Regions from separate parts of the Crocosphaera sp. XPORK-15E genome, predicted to be linked through region 1. Evidence: predicted binding sites of a transcription regulator. Region 1 holds the regulator's gene; each other region holds the start of a gene.
What was found. Region 1 encodes NtcA, which controls nitrogen genes in cyanobacteria. Its sites were predicted from a motif close to TTTGTANCNNNNGNTACAAA; they were not measured.
Positions count from the first base shown of each region.

Region 1 (4,151 bases):
GATTTAGCTTGGGGAGAAATTACGAATTTTTTAAAGTCAGTTTTGTAACCTTGAAAATTGAGGGAGTTACTAGGTTTAATGGTTGGTTAAATATCGTTCAATTAATAAAATAGCGACAATATCATCAACGGGACGAGGGGGAACCCGCATTCCTTTAGGAATTAAGCTTGTTAACCCTTTGGGGGGATACATTTCCCAATAGCGATCGCGGGCTTCTAGGGTACTGTTGCGTTCATCTACCATAATAATCGGAATAGAGGGTAAAAATTCCTGTTCTAATTGTTTTTTCCACTGTTTAGATGTGGTTTGATTACCCATAACTAATAATTCAATTGGAAACTGTTGAGATAGGGAATTTAGGGTTTTCATTGCTTGGTTAGACTCAATAACTTCATGATAATAAAGTTTACCTTGATTATCGGTTACTGCTATCCCACATTTATCGCGTCCGGGATCAAATCCTAAGATTATTGATGATTTTTCCTTGTTCATTGTTCACTTTCAGTTTCAAACATAATTTCATCATTCTTAATGGCAATTAATCTTATTTTTAGAGGGCCGAGGGTCTTTGTATCCTCAATAGTAACTGCTTTTAGTTCATCTAATCCTTCCTCAGATTGTTTTATTCTTTCAATAAAATCAATGACAGTTTTTAAGCGACCATCTCCTACTTGAATATTACCAATAACCCCCGCACGACGAGCGCGAAATTGAGTAGCTGCTAACAATAAATCAAGTCTTTTTTGCACATTTTCTTCCGTTAATGCTAAAGAATCTATGGAAACAGTGGCAATGGTTTCTCCTTCACTAAAAATCTTTTGATTGAGAACAACATCAGCAAAAACACGAACTTCTTTTTCCCCTTGTACATAATTACCAGCCGAAATAATTCTAACAACATATTCTTTGCCATCTTGTAATTGTTTAATCAATTGTTCTACTTGTGCTTGGGTAATTTGAACCACTCTTTCATCGGGTTTAATGTCCTCTTTTCCTACTAATTGGATCGCCGTTCTATTGGCTTGTCTGAGCAGTTCATCAACCACTTGATTACCTGCTTTTGGTACCACAATACGCACTGAACCAATGGCTAAAACTTGACCACGAACAATGGCAATTTGTCTTTCTCTTAAATCTTGATAATTTTGATAATATTGTTCTAAGATTTCTACTTGTTTTTGTAAATAAGCGGATTCTCTTTCTAATTGTTCTAACTGAGATTCTCGATTTTTAAGAACAATATCTTTCTGATTAATAGCTTGATCGAGTTCCACAATTTGACTATCTCGGTTATCAATTTCTGTTTGGAGGGTACTTTGTTGCTTCTCTAAACTTTGGAGACGGGTTTCTAAATTTTTGAGGCGGGTTTGTCGTTCATTTAAAATGCGGGTTTGGGAAGCAATTTGGGACTTTCCCTGTTTGAGTGCTTCATCTCGTTTGCGGACTTCTATTTGTAAGCTTTTAATTTCTTGATCGAGTTCAGTTTTATTTTTTTGTAGGGCTTGTTTTTCTTTGAGTAAAGTTGTAATATCTGTCCGTAATTTTCGAGCTTGATCGGAAACAGATTTGAGTTGTTTTCTCGCTTTGGAAAAATTTTGATTGGTTGAGTTTAATTTTTTTTGTGCAGTATTTTGTTCTGTTTTTGCTTCTTGTAATTTTTGTTGAATATCCTTTTTATCAATGGCAAACCTTTCTAAATCAGCTTTAGCAACCCGTAATTGTTTTTGAATTTCATCAAGTTCAAATAGTCCTTCTCTGAGAGATTTACTAAAGGTTAATAAAACTCCAAAGGTAGAAGCGGCGATCAAAGCTCCCGTCAAGACAGTAACAACAATCGCCGTTTGTTTCGGACGAAGATTACCAATGGTTAGTCGAGCTTTGCCAACTTTGGTGCCTAAGCGATCGCCCAATGCCGCGATCAAGCCTCCTAAGATTAAAACGGCTGCAATTAGGATATAAGCACTGGTCATTCGCTTTTAACATTGATAAGAACGTTAGGTAAATTGCTGACTAAGGACTACAGGATTATGAACAGTGATTTTTTTCTTATGAATAGAAATCATTTCTTCCTGACGTAAATCTCCCAACAAACGAGTGACAGTCACACGGGTAGAACCAATGGCCTCGGCGATCGCTTGATGAGACAATTTTAAGTCAACGCGAATCCCTTCAGGAGTCGGTACACCAAAGTCCCGACATAAAATTAACAGAAAACTGACCAAACGGGAACCCATATCACGATGAGCGAGGGTTTCAATCATCATTTCTGTTTGTAAAATCCGTGAAGATAACCCCTGAAGCATTAAAATCGACAAATCTGGATTACTTTTTAAGGCCTGCTCTACTTGTTCAATGGGGGCAGATAATAATTCCACCGGAGTAAAGGCCACCGCATGATAAAAGCGATCTGAGCGTTGGCCGGTAATTAGGGAAAGTACCCCAAACACACTATTTTCTCTCAATAAGGCCACGGTAATTTCCTCCCCTGCTTCATAGACACGGGAGAGTTTGACCGCACCTTTGAGCAAAAAGTAAACCCTCTCGGCGGGATCACCAGGGAAAAAGATCGTTTTGCCCCGTTCAAAGGGTTCCACGACAGGGGGATAGGGGCCGCCACCAATGCGGCGAAAAACGGCTGCTAAGGGTTTATCCTGTGGTACAGATATTTCCATCACACTTTAATATAACACCGGAAAAATAAGGGGTCTGAAAACACCAAGGGGTGATAGAGCAGAAGTCAGAAGTTTGAAGTTTGAAGTCAGAAGTAAAACCCTTATAGTTAATGGTTTTGAAACCCGTATACTATACCTCATTCAACTGCACACTGCTATAAGTTAATGATAGAAACAACACTTTAACGTATCTTCAAGGGTTTTTGCTACGTTTTGCTTCACAATGTTCCTATTGGGATGATACATCCCTCGTTCTGTCAATGATTATAGCTACCCATCTTCCATAATGGGGGCATAATGCTTAGAAAACTTGTCCAATTGTCCAGAAGACTATGTTAGATTTAACCGGAAAGAACGCGCTCGTTACAGGAATTGCTAATAATCGCTCGATCGCTTGGGGAATTGCTCAACAACTCCATAAAGCGGGGGCCAACCTCGGTGTTACCTATTTACCCGATGAAAAAGGACGTTTTGAGAAGAAAGTCAGAGATGTGGTTGAACCCCTCAACCCGTCCATTTTTGTACCTTGTAATGTTCAAGATGAGGCCCAGGTGGCGGAAACTTTTCAAGCGGTGGCTGATACTTGGGGAAAGTTAGATATTTTAATCCATTGTTTGGCTTTTGCAGATAAGGAAGGGTTAGGGGGCGACTTTAGTGGGGTTTCCCGTGAAGCGTTTAGTCAGTCCCTGGAAATTAGTACCTTTTCTTTGGCTAATATGGCTAAATATGCTAAACCTTTGATGACTGAAGGCGGCAGTATTGTCACTTTGACTTATGTAGGGGGTGTCAAAGTCATTCCTAATTATAATTTGATGGGAGTGGCTAAAGCTGGGTTAGAGATGAGTGTGCGCTATTTAGCGGCGGAATTAGGCCCTAATAATATTCGGGTGAATGGTATTTCTGCGGGGCCTATTCGTACTTTAGCTTCTTCTGCGGTAGGGGGCATTTTAGATATGATGCGTCATGTGGAAAATGTGGCCCCTTTGAAACGGACAGTAACTCAATTAGAGGTGGGTAATACGGCGGCTTTTTTGTGTAGTGACTTGGCCAGTGGGATCACCGGACAAATCATTTATGTGGATGCGGGTTACGAAATTATGGGAATGTAAAAATCAAAAATGAGGGATTTTCCCCCTCATTTTTTTGTAATATTCACCTACTTTTTGGGCTGATAACCTGTCACAAAATTTCTTAAATAAGGTATGATAATCACTGAATACTGTTGAGTTATAGTTTCTGATACCTATTGATGAAAATTCCTATTATCTATGCTTATCCTCGTTCGGGAGGGACGTTAGTTAATCGATGTTTAGGGAGTATAGCGGGCAATCTTATTCTATCTGAAGTTAATCCCCTAGCTTCAGTACATCCCATTGCTGAGCAGGCACAAGATTGGCTTGATCTTCTCAAAGATGATCAGCTAGATGAGTTTGTCCATAAGTCCTATGGTCAACAGATACATTTTTTGGCCACTCAAGC
Region 1 covers NZ_JAYGHQ010000003.1:133,297-137,447, forward strand. Annotated here, with positions in the region: gene VB691_RS03550 (dienelactone hydrolase family protein) at 1-48, shown strand, start outside; gene VB691_RS03555 (pre-16S rRNA-processing nuclease YqgF) at 76-492, opposite strand; gene VB691_RS03560 (DUF3084 domain-containing protein) at 489-1,970, opposite strand; gene ntcA (global nitrogen regulator NtcA) at 1,995-2,672, opposite strand; gene fabI (enoyl-ACP reductase FabI) at 3,005-3,781, shown strand; gene VB691_RS03575 (sulfotransferase family protein) at 3,922-4,151, shown strand, end outside.

Region 2 (4,151 bases), on a different contig from region 1:
ACCAAATAATAAAACTTGTTCCTCGGTTTCTTACATGATCCGTCGGACTTAATAATTCAATTATTCCCCCCATAAGAGCCATCAATTCTTTAACAATGGCAAGGCCTAACCCAGTTCCTGGTGTCTCCCCTTGGGCCTGTATCCCTCGATAATGTCGCTCAAAAATATGAGCTTGATCTTCTAAAGGAATGCCATAACCTGTATCTTCAATGGCAATGCCTTGATATATTTTTTCCCCTTTAACCCTCGATAACCCTAGCTTAATTTTGACTTGGCCAGGTTTCGGGGTATATTTAATCCCATTATCAATTAAGTTACTCAAGACTTCCCGTAAGGCCGAATTATTGCCCCAAACAGGGGATAACTCCCCAAAAATTTCTGATTGCACCTTAATTCCCTTCTCTTGAGCAATTGATTGAGCAGAAATAAGAATGGGTTCTAATACTTCCTCCAAGTTAATCTTTTTTAACTCCATTGCTGCACCTGGTAAGGAAAGGGGCTTAGGGTCAGCAGAAGGGATACAATCGGTATTTAGAGTAATAAGATCAGTCTTAGCTGCGATCGCTTCTTGATTTGTCTCAAATTCTTGGAGCAATTCTTGTAAATGATCGCTCTCTCTGACCATGTTCTCCACAATGGCACGGTTTTTGTCATCGGAGACAAACCGCTTTAACAGTAGCTTACCAAAAATCCGTAAGGCGGTGATGGGGTTACGGATTTGATGAAACAGATCATCCAGGCGATCGCCTTGTTGCTGTTGTTGAATCTGTTGCTGGTTTAACTGTTGTTGATACCAACCTTGACGTTGATCTAAAAGACGCGCAATGGCCAAAGTTCGGGTTATTTTCTCAATTTGGCTCAATTCTTCTGGTTGCCAAGGATTATTTTGCCGTCGAGTCACTAACAAACCCACCACAATCTCTTGATGAATTAATGGTAAGATCAATTGATATGGCCCTATCTTATTAGGATTTTCTCCCCATTTTATGGGTTTGCTTTCTCGGTTAGGGGGCAAAGATTGGGAAATCTGAGAAAACTTAACCATCGGGAAGGAGACAGCATTCTCTAAATCTTGCCAACTCTCAGGTAACTTAATCGAGGTAGTCTCCCCGGTTTGAATGGTTTCCGTCGGCGGATAGACCACAATGGGAATGAGATCCATCTGTTGACCATCTTTTTCCCCCGTCAAATAGACAGCACTCCAGTCTGCTTGTAGGGTTTGGTACAACAAAGTGACCTGGGATTGACACAAGATGATAAAGTCTTGACTAGGAGAAGGAAGGGTCGCTGTCGAAGAAAACATAAGAATTAAACATCTTTTTATTAACTTTTGTTTCAAAAATAAAACTTTTGTAAAGCAAAAATGACTAATCCCTCTGGCAGATTGGCTAAAAATGTGATTATAGCGGGAATTAGCGGGATTATGAAAATCCACAACTTAGGGAGAGACACTTGATTTTTTGAAATGAAACGGATATAATTGGCACGGCTTTTGTAACTATGATTACAGTGTTTAGCCGAAATAGGAGGTAAAAGGGTTGGCCAGAAAACGCAAGCGTAAGAGTCGTCGTCGCCAGGAAGGTCGGAAAATTCTCGAACTTGTACCCCAGTACAATATTGAAAGCGGTGAAGATAAACCTGTTACCGCAGCCAGAAAGTATATTCATGAAATTGGGATACAAGCACCGGCTTTATTAATTGTAAAACGAAACGAACACACCACCGATCGATATTTTTGGGCAGAAAAGGGTTTATTCGGCGCTCAGTACGTTGAAGAAAATCACTTCCTCTTTCCCAGTTTAAGGGAATTCCAGCCCCCAGTACCGAGCAAAACCCCAGCCGTTGCTGGTTGACGACTAATCTCACAATTTGCAGAGCCCCCGATGCCAAGTTGGGGGTTTTCTGCGTTTAATGATTATAATCAACTGATGGGTTTTAGGGCAAGTGTTTGTTGTAGTTGGATCAATTCATCCCTGTGGGCGATAACCGTGACGACACTACATTCTCCTAAAGCTGATTCTGTGGTATTTTCTAGGGTTAGACGGACTTTTTCGAGTCGGCCAGCCTTTTTCCAATAAAAAACGCCAGCTAGAGGCGATAAAAGCCCTATACCTAAAAATAAAGGGGTCAGGGGAGGATAAATAAAGCATAAAACGAATCCCAAGCAGAGGAGTCCCACCGCCGCTAGGATACTCAAAAAAATGGCTAAAAACCAACTGGGACGCACAAACCCTTCAAATGTCATGGTTTCCTGTTGAGGATCTACGGCAGTCAAGTCATAAGCTCTCTGGGTAAAATAGGTTTGTAACTGTTCCAAAAGAGAGATTTTAGGCAATTGTGCCATTAATTTGACTTGTTGAGTCCGATCTTTGACAGAGGCCCGAATAAAGAAAAATAGGCCAACCATCAATAAAAGTGTCAAAAAAAATGTTGAGGTAAGAATAGACATATTCACAGGGGTTTTGTTTCGGGCTATGAGACTTAAATATTGTAGCTTTTATCAGCAACACGAGGAAGATCAAAAGTCCCCTTATTCAGCCCATTGACGCAACAAATTAGCATGGGTTTTAGCCAATAAATCAAATTCAATCGTTTTACCCTCTTTCGCAAAAATAGAACGGCGTACCGTATCAATATCAAACAAAATTTCTCGTTGTATGGGATCTCGAATTAAACTTTGAATCCATCCTACAACAACTAATCTGCTGCCTGTGGTAACAGGTTCAACACGATGTAAAAACGAGGAAGGATAAAGAAGAATTGAGCCTGCTGCTAGTTTATAACAAAGTTCTCCTTCTGGTTTTTCAATGATTAATTCTCCCCCTTCATAGCGATCGGGAGCATTGAGAAATAAGGTAAAGGACACATCAGAACGAAAAAATTGCTGACCCCCCATCAAAGCATTGTCTGTATGACTGCCATAGGACATTCCCACCTCATAACGGCTAAATCGTAGGGAGTGGATGTATTTAGGGTTAATAGCCAATTTAAACAACAAATGACGGCTCAGGGCATCAAGCACCAAATTTTGTAACTCAGCAGTTTGAGGGGCATTTTGAGCCAGTTGAGTATTCTGTTTCACTAATTGAGCGTGCCATCCCGCCGTTGTTTTCCCATCAACAAAATTCCCCTGGGATAACCCGTCAATCAACTGTTTGAGTTCTTCGGGAGTGAGAATATTATCAATGGTCAAAATCATCTTAAATAGCAGTGTTTAGGGTTTATCATTACCTATTATCCCAAAAAGCAGGGGATTTCATAAGATAAATTTATTGGCAATTTTCAGAACTTCTATTTAGAATGTAGGCTTTAGATACGATATTACTTGAGGAAAACGGTAATGAACTTCAAAGCTGTTCAATTGTTGCTAGTTCTTGGTTTAGTAGCAACCCTGGGTGCTTGTGGCGGTGATAAAGCCCCTGACGGTGCTGCTTCCCCTGACGGTGCTGCTTCCCCTGAAGCCCCTGCTTCCCCTGAAGCCCCTGCTTCCCCTAACTAAATGACTAAACGTCGGCTCAAAATTTAAGCGTGTAGATTACTTGAGGAGAATGTTAATGAATTCTAAGTCTGTTCAATTGTTGATTGCTCTTGGTTTAGTCACAACCCTAGGTGCTTGTAGCGGTGGTGGTGGTGATACCCCTGCTGATTCTGGTACAACTGGAGAAACTACTGAACAGGCTGCTCCTGAAGGTGCTGCTTCCCCTGAAGGTGCTGCTTCCCCTGATGATTCTGCTTCCCCTGATGGCGGCAGCGAAGGTGGCGAAGGTGGCGAAGGTGGCGAAAGCTAATAAAATCCTAACCTAACTAAAATCCTAACCTAACTAAAAGCTGTTGGCTCGTTTCAGATCAAATTTCTGGGATACCAACAGCTTTCACATTATTAGAATGTCACAAAAAATTTACTTGTTACCTACCTTAACTTGAATGGCACTGAGAAGGGGTGTTCTAAATGTGAGCAGTATAATTAAACTGAGGATATGAATTAACCAATGGGAAATAACTAGCCCCCAGATGAGACAGGCTAAGGCACTGGCTACGGCTAGAACTCCAAAAATATCATTTTCTGTGCGTTGATACCATAGAACACTACCAACGGCAGTTATCAGGAATAAGATGGGGAATATGGGGAGTATCATAGCGATTACCTTTTA
Region 2 covers NZ_JAYGHQ010000002.1:144,658-148,808, reverse strand. Annotated here, with positions in the region: gene VB691_RS02170 (GAF domain-containing sensor histidine kinase) at 1-1,303, opposite strand, end outside; gene VB691_RS02165 (DUF3155 domain-containing protein) at 1,539-1,853, shown strand; gene VB691_RS02160 (cofactor assembly of complex C subunit B) at 1,922-2,449, opposite strand; gene VB691_RS02155 (Fe2+-dependent dioxygenase) at 2,531-3,199, opposite strand; gene VB691_RS02150 (hypothetical protein) at 3,341-3,499, shown strand; gene VB691_RS02145 (hypothetical protein) at 3,555-3,788, shown strand; gene VB691_RS02140 (hypothetical protein) at 3,900-4,136, opposite strand.
Region 2: the regulator NtcA is predicted to act here: its motif matches at 1,492-1,511, upstream of VB691_RS02165 (DUF3155 domain-containing protein).

Region 3 (4,151 bases), on a different contig from region 1:
GAAGGTGTTAACTGACCCCACCTTAGTCGTTCAAGAGGGACAGGAAGCAACGGTTAAATTAACCCAGAAGGTGATTGAAAATATTACCACCCAGGTTGACCCTCTCAGTGGGGTGAGAACCACCACCCCCGTTTTACAGGATGCAGGACTGACCTTAACCATCAACGTTGATAAAATTGATGATAATGGCTATATCAGTTTAACGGTGAGTCCTACCATTGCTTCTGTTGGAGATGTTCAACAGTTTGATAGTGGTAGTGATGGGGGTACTAATAACTTATTCCTTCTCAATCGTCGGGAATTGACTTCTGGGTTAATTCGTCTGCGAGATGGCCAGACTTTGATCTTATCAGGGATTATTAGTGAAGCGGATCAGACTGTTACTAATAAAGTACCCTTATTAGGGGATTTACCTGTGATTGGGGCCCTATTCAGAAGTCAACAGGATAGTAGCCAACGCACTGAGGTAATTGTGTTGTTAACTCCTCAAATTCTCCATGACAATGGCCAATGGGGTTACAATTATCAACCTGGCCGGGGAACGGCTGAAGTGTTGCGAGATCAAGGATTTCCGGTTCAGTTAATTCCTTAATGTCTGGCAATTTATGGTCAAAATTGGTGGGGGGTATAATGTTTTATGCCCCTACTCTAAAAAAATAGTTCACGTTTGCTAGTAACACATTTTTGAAGATTTTTGACACTCCACTGGCTAAAGCCGAGTGGATTCTCGGTTCAACGAGGTAGCTTGCCCCAAAAGAATTGCTTCTTCTAACGTAGAGGCCACCTCTCCCCAAGCTTGAAATCCTGTATGTCCTACAGTATTTAATCCGAATTGAAGGATGTTGATTGCTGCATTCTCGTCCCTGTCTAGGTTACACCCACATTTACACTGGTGTGTTCGTGTAGAAAGAGACTTATATACGATGATTTTTTACTAGATTTCTTATTCTTAAATCCTCGTAGGCAATCACATCGTTAGGAGGTTTTAAACCCAAGTTTTCGATAACAAAAAAAACGCCACCTTAAAGGTGGCAATTTTTATCAATGAATGATAACTTAAACCCTAAACATCATAGTAAAGAGCAAACTCATAAGGATGAGGACGTAACCGCATGGGGTTAACTTCATTATCAAGTTTGTACTCGATCCAATTTTCGATGAAATCTTCCGTAAAGACTCCGGTATCAGTTAAGAAACCATGATCCTTTTCTAAGCATTCTAAAGCTTGTTCTAAGGAACCAGGGGTCGAAGGAATTTTGCTGAGTTCTTCAGGGGTGAGATCGTAGATATCTACGTCTAAAGACTCTCCGGGGTCAATTTCGTTCTTAATGCCGTCAATACCCGCGCATAGCATCGCTGCAAAGGCTAAATAGGGGTTACAGGTGGCATCAGGACAACGGAACTCTAACCGTTTTGCTTTGGGGTTAGGGCCCGATAAAGGAATACGAACAGACGCTGAACGGTTTCCTTGGGAATAAGCGAGGTTAACGGGGGCTTCAAACCCAGGTACGAGACGCTTATAAGAGTTGGTGGTAGGGTTGGTTAAGCCTAACAAAGCGGGGGCGTGTTTTAAAATGCCACCGATGTAATTTAAGGCCATTTTGCTCAAATTGGCATAATTACCTTCCTGCCAGAATAAGGGTTGTCCTCCCTTCCAGATAGACTGGTGGACGTGCATTCCTGAACCATTATCGTTAAATAAGGGTTTGGGCATAAATGTGATGGTTTTGCCATACTTCTTAGCCACGTTTTTGATGACATATTTGTAAGTCATCAAATAATCAGCCGCTTCTACCAGAGTCGCAAAGCGGAACCCTAATTCATTTTGTCCCCCAGTGGCTACTTCGTGGTGATGTTTCTCAATGGGAACCCCACATTTAGCCATGGTTAACAGCATTTCTGTCCGCATATCCTGGCTGGTGTCAGTAGGGGCCACAGGGAAATAACCTTGCTTATAACCAGGTTTATAGCCCAAGTTACCGCCTTCTTCTTGCCGTCCCGTATTCCAGCGTCCTTCTACACTATCGACGTAATAGTAGCCTGTGTTTTCGGTTTGGTCAAAACGTACATCATCAAAAATGAAAAATTCTGCTTCTGGGCCAATAAAAGCGGTATCACCCAGACCAGTGCTTTTCAGGTATTCAACGGCTTTCCCTGCAATGGTACGGGGGTCACGACTATACCATTCTCCCGTGCGAGGTTCTTTGATCCCACAAATCAGACTGAGGGTGGGTTCTTCATAAAAGGGATCGATCCACGCAGTTTTGGGATCGGGAACCATCATCATGTCAGATTCATTAATGGCTTTCCAACCCCGAATACTCGAACCGTCGAAGGCAACACCATCAACAAAAGAGTTTTCGTCAATTTGATCGTAGTAGAAAGAGCAATGTTGCCAGGTTCCTGGCATATCAATGAATTTCAGGTCAATGATTTTAATGTCTTGGTCCTGAACCATTTTTAAGATTTCTTGGGGCGTTTCAGCCATGGAAGACTCCTTCGGGTGTCAATATATATTTAGCCTCAAATCACTGATGGTAAAGATACCTAACCAGATGGTTTGTATAGTAGGATACGGATTTTATAGATCAAATCTGTAAACAATACTAAATTTTGCAGAGGCTTGGCCCAAATTGGGAAAAATTTGGGTTTTCTGTAAAGAAGTGTATCAAAAAGTTAACGATTGCGAAAGAAAGGACGACTTTGTTAGACAATTTCGCTTGGGGTTCATCCCTGTGGGATTATAAATAAAAAGGAACATCTGGCTTCCTGATAAGCCATAAAAAAAATGTCGTTGGGAGAAAACTTTAATGCGAGATGCTGTCACTAACCTAATTAGAAACTATGACGTTACGGGCCGTTTTTTAGATCGCGATGCGATCGCTAGTCTCAAATCCTATTTTGAGTCAGGAACCGCCCGAATTCAAGTTGCTGCCCTCATTAATGGGAATTCTGCTGATATTGTCAAAGGGGCCGGCCTTCAACTGTTTGAGGAGGTTCCAGAGTTAATTCGTCCCAGTGGTAACGCCTATACTACCCGCCGTTATTCGGCTTGTTTACGGGATATGGATTATTATCTACGCTACGCTAGTTATGCCTTGGTAGCGGGTGATCCCAATGTCCTCGATGAACGGGTATTACAAGGGTTACGGGAAACCTATAATTCTTTGGGGGTTCCCATTGGGCCAACGGTTCGGGGAATTCAGATTATGAAGGAAATGATTAAAACCATGGCCGCTGATGCTGGTATTGAAGATACTTCCTTTATTGATCAACCTTTTGATCACATGACCCGTGAATTTAGCGAAATTTCTCTCTAAGTTCAGTTTTTGAACGGTTAAGGGCGATCGCCTAATCTAGAAGGGCGATCGCTTTTTTATTTGAGAGGTAGGGAAATTTGGAAAAAATTGTTAAACTAGGCTATCTGACCTTGAGTTGGGCAAAGATACTTAAACAGGTTTTCTAGTTCCTGGGGTTATACTGATTCAAAAACTAGGTCCCGCAAGGGATTGTAAAGCCGATGCTCAAAGCACGGGGTTTCTACCCAATTTTCTGATGATGAAAGACCTTTCTCACAAAAAACGGGACTTTGACTTATCTTGTCCTCTTAAAAAGCAACCTCAAGGAAAGCCCCGCTATCGTTCCCTGATAGGTTGGGGTGCGACTGTTTTGGTGATAGGAATGGGTGGGGGTTTGGTTGCGGGGGGGTTGCTCATACAGCGATATCTTTCCCCTCTGGTTGCACAGGAATTGAGTAATTTTCTCAATCGTCCCGTTAAATTGGGTAATTTGCAATCTTTTTCTCTCAACCAAGTCCGTTTTGGGGAAACTGATATTTTAACCACACCTACTGATCCTGCTAAAGTATCTATGTCTGCGTTGGCGATCAGTTATGATCCGATTAAATTTTTTATAGAAAAAAAGCTAGAAATTTCTGTTACTGTTGTCTCTCCTAATATTTATCTTGAACAGGGGAAAGAAGGTAATTGGATCTTAACAGAATTTGATACTCTGAATCCTAATAATCCAATTAAATTAAAAGCTTTACAAATAAAAAATGCTGATGCGGTGTTAGTTTCGCGGTCAATAACGGGGGAAAAACAAGCATCTGTTCAATTAAAGGATTTATCGAGTCAAACAAAGTTTATTAA
Region 3 covers NZ_JAYGHQ010000067.1:176,324-180,474, reverse strand. Annotated here, with positions in the region: gene VB691_RS25300 (secretin and TonB N-terminal domain-containing protein) at 1-592, shown strand, start outside; partial or broken gene VB691_RS25295 (zinc ribbon domain-containing protein) at 710-977, opposite strand; gene glnA (type I glutamate--ammonia ligase) at 1,064-2,488, opposite strand; gene apcB (allophycocyanin subunit beta) at 2,811-3,320, shown strand; gene VB691_RS25280 (translocation/assembly module TamB domain-containing protein) at 3,556-4,151, shown strand, end outside.
Region 3: the regulator NtcA is predicted to act here: its motif matches at 2,560-2,579, upstream of glnA (type I glutamate--ammonia ligase).

Region 4 (4,151 bases), on a different contig from region 1:
AGCCAACGGCGAAGGTTCCCCAAATACCATTAACTAAGTGAACGGAGATCGCTCCCACAGGGTCATCAATTTTGAGAACGCCATCAATGAAACCGACGGCATAGACAACTAAGACACCTGCAACAGCACCAATGATCACCGCACCCCAGTAAGATACGCCCTCACAACCCGCAGTAATACCCACTAACCCCGCTAAAATACCATTGATGACCATAGAAAGGTCAGGTTTTTTATCTTTGGCCCAAGAGACAAACAGGGCGACAATGCCCCCCATGGCCCCCGCTAAGTTGGTGGTAACGGCAATGTAAGGAACATGACTATCCGCCGCCAATTGAGAACCAGGGTTAAACCCAAACCAACCGATCCAAAGAATGAGACAGCCCAAGGTAGCAATACTCATATTATGGCCCGGAATTGCTTGGGGACGACCATCTACATATTTACCCATTCTAGGGCCAAGAACGGCAGCCCCGACTAAAGCTGCCCAACCGCCAACGGAGTGAACCACGCTAGATCCGGCAAAGTCTTTAAACCCTAGGCTTCCTAACCAACCGCCACCCCAAACCCAGTGGCCAGTGATGGGGTAGGCAATGCCTACTAAGATCAAACTAAAGACTAAAAAGTCAACAAACTTAATCCGTTCAGCCACTGCACCGGAAACAATGGTGGCCGCAGTTCCCGCAAAAGCGACTTGAAAGAGGAAAAAGACTGAAATGGGCAGTCCCACTGGAAAGGGAGTGAGGTTGTAGGTAGCGGGATCTTGACTAGCTAAAAACCAACCGCCACTGCCAATAATGGCATTAGTTCCCCCAAACATCAAAGAAAAACCAATGGCCCAATAAGCAATGGTGGCCAAAGCAAAAACAATCAGGTTTTTGGTGAGGATATTAACAGCATTTTTCTGGCGACAGAAGCCCGTTTCCAGCATTCCGAAGCCCGCATTCATGAAAATGACCAGAATAGCGGCAATTAAGACCCAGATAGCATTTAAGGTTCCCTGGAGTTGTATAATTGCTTCGGGTGTGGCTTCTGTAATTTCTAGGATCTTAATTTCTGCATTCTGAGCCACCACTGCCTTATTCCAGACAATGGTAATAATGGCTGCTAAAGGAATACAGGCGATCCAAAAGCCTGAAAAAGAGCGGGCAATCACGCGAAACGGTTGCCAATAGGGTGCGTCCCACAAACTGTGAGTAACGTCTTTTTTTGTTCTTGTTGATACCATTTTTTTGAGGTTAGATTATTAGTTGAAACATCATGAACTTTGGGATTGACTGGACTTTTGAGCTTAAACATGATTTAAAAAGCCATTTCCCTCATTCTTAATCTATGAACTCTACAGATAATAACGAAATTTCGTCAAGCTCACTTAAGGATTTTCACTTATAATTGGGATTCTAGGATTTACTGTTCAAAAGTTGACAAATTTTAAGATTTTCTTCTGTATCCTTGAATACATCTATGAACCAAGAACCCTTTGATCGGAAGATGATGCAGCGTTGCCTAGAGTTAGCGCGTCAAGCTTTGGGCTGCACCTCTCCTAATCCCCTGGTAGGATCAGTAATTGTTAAAGATGGGGAAATTGTGGGAGAAGGATGTCACCCGAAAGCAGGAGAACCCCACGGGGAAATTTTTGCCCTCAGAGATGCGGGGGAAAATGCCGCAGGAGCAACCGTTTACGTCAATTTAGAACCCTGTAACCATCATGGACGCACACCGCCCTGTACAGAGGCTTTAATCGCCGCTAAGGTGGCTAAAGTGGTGGTGGGTATGGTTGATCCTAACCCTTTCGTATCAGGGAAAGGTATTGAAAAATTGAGAGAGGCCGGTATTGAAGTAATTGTTGGGGTGGAAGAAGGGGCCTGTCGTCGTTTAAATGAGGCGTTTATCCACCGTATTATTCATCAGCAGCCTTTTGGAATCTTAAAATATGCCATGACTCTTGATGGGAAAATTGCCACTACTACAGGCCATAGTGCTTGGGTAACTGGTGCGGCTTCCCGTCTTATGGTACATCAAATTAGGGCTGCTTGTGATGCGGTAATTGTGGGGGGTAATACAGTAAGACGGGATAATCCTCAGTTAACCACTCATCAGGTAACAGGGGTTAACCCGTTGCGGGTGGTGATGAGTCGTAACCTTCATTTACCTAGTGAGGCCAACCTCTGGAATATTGATGTTGCTCCCACTTTAGTGTTTACAGAATGGGGTAAAAATCCGACCTTACAAGAAACATTACGGCAAAAAGGAGTGGAAGTGATTGAGTTATCTCCTTTATCCCCGTCTCAAGTAATGGATGTCCTTTATGAGCGAGAATTATCTAGTGTTTTATGGGAATGTGGGGGCGTTTTGTCCGCTGAAGCGATCGCGGATGGGGTGATTCAAAAAATTATGGCGTTTATTGCCCCTAAAATTATTGGTGGGGTTGCTGCTGCTTCTCCTGTGGGTAATTTAGGCTTAGAAAAAATGACTGATGCTTTACAGTTAAAAGAGGTCAGTTTTCGTCAAGTTGATGAAGATATTTTGATTGAAGGATATGTGACTTGATAAAATACAAAGACATTTTGAAAATTAGTATCCATGACATCTGCGATCGCCTCACCATTTGACTCCTTACCTGACTCCCCTAATATTATTCCTTGGGACAGGGTAGATGTTTCTTGGACAAACCGACTAGAAACGACTATTTCTGATAATTCTTCCCCTAATTATTTAATCACGCCTCCTGATCTTGAAACTCTCTGTCAAATTGTTGAATTAGCCAACCATAATCAATGGTCAATGGTTCCCTGTGGAAATGGGAGTAAACTAAATTGGGGTGGTTTAATTTCTCAGGCTAATCTTGTTATTAGTACCCAAAAACTTAACCGAATTATTGATCATGCGGTGAGTGATTTAACTGTTACCGTAGAAGCAGGAACAAAATTAACAGATTTACAGGCTATTTTACAACCACATAAACAATTTTTGCCCATCGATCCTGCCTACCCTGAAAGTGCTACCATTGGCGGTATTATGGCCACAGGAGACACCGGAAATTGGCGACAACGTTACGGGGGTATAAGAGATTTAGTGTTAGGAATGTCCTTGGTGCGATGGGATGGCAAAATAGCGAAAGCAGGAGGAAAAGTGGTCAAAAATGTGGCAGGATATGACCTAATGAAGTTATTTACTGGATCTTATGGCACATTAGGCATCATTACTGAGATTACCTTGAGATTGTACCCAATTCCTGAAGCATCAGGAACTTTAGTAATGACAGGGACGGAAAATGCTCTAAAAATAGCGGCTCAAACCCTTATTAAATCAGGGTTACAACCGACTGCTGCGGACATTTTATCTGCTTCTGTGGTCAAAACCTTGGACTTAGGGGAAGGAATGGGGTTAATAGTAAGATTTCAAAGCATTCCTGAAAGTATCAAAGAACAAAGTACACAGATAAAAGTGATCGCTGAAGAATTGGGACTGAAAACAACATTTTATCAAAATGAAATCGAATTAAATCTATGGCACAAATTACAATCTTTAATCAGAGTTTCTAACACAAACATCACCATAAACTGCAAAATAGGAGTAAAATCAAATCAAGTTGTTAACTTGTTAGCTAAACTTGATGAATTAACCAAAAATCAAGGATGGGGAATGATAAATCTTAGTAGTGGGGTGGGACATATTAAACTGGACTTAGAACCAAATTTAGGAATTTTAAAACAACTGCGATCGCTGTCCCAAGAATGCGGAGGATTTCTCACCATTTTAGAAGCAAAGAAAACTATCAAAAAACAATTTGAACCTTGGGGATATCAGGGCAATGCGTTGGCTATGATGCAAAAAATTAAAACGCAATTTGATCCCCATAATTTATTAAGTCTAGGGCGTTTTCTCTAATCAATTCTATTAACAATTATCTCTAATTACCATTATGCAACTCTCAGAAAATTCGAGTAATTCTTTCAATTTCCAAGAAGCTTTAGAACAAGAAATAAAAGGATTTGATGCCAAAAATCCCCCCAAACAAGAATTAATTGATACTTGTGTTCATTGTGGATTTTGTTTATCAACTTGCCCTAGTTATCGCATTATTGGCAAAGAAATGGATTCTCCAAGGGGTAGAATTTATTTAATGGATGCTATCAACAAAGGACAAGCAG
Region 4 covers NZ_JAYGHQ010000024.1:26,737-30,887, forward strand. Annotated here, with positions in the region: gene VB691_RS22180 (ammonium transporter) at 1-1,225, opposite strand, end outside; gene ribD (bifunctional diaminohydroxyphosphoribosylaminopyrimidine deaminase/5-amino-6-(5-phosphoribosylamino)uracil reductase RibD) at 1,462-2,547, shown strand; gene VB691_RS22190 (FAD-binding oxidoreductase) at 2,581-3,888, shown strand; gene VB691_RS22195 ((Fe-S)-binding protein) at 3,923-4,151, shown strand, end outside.
Region 4: the regulator NtcA is predicted to act here: its motif matches at 1,441-1,460, upstream of VB691_RS22180 (ammonium transporter).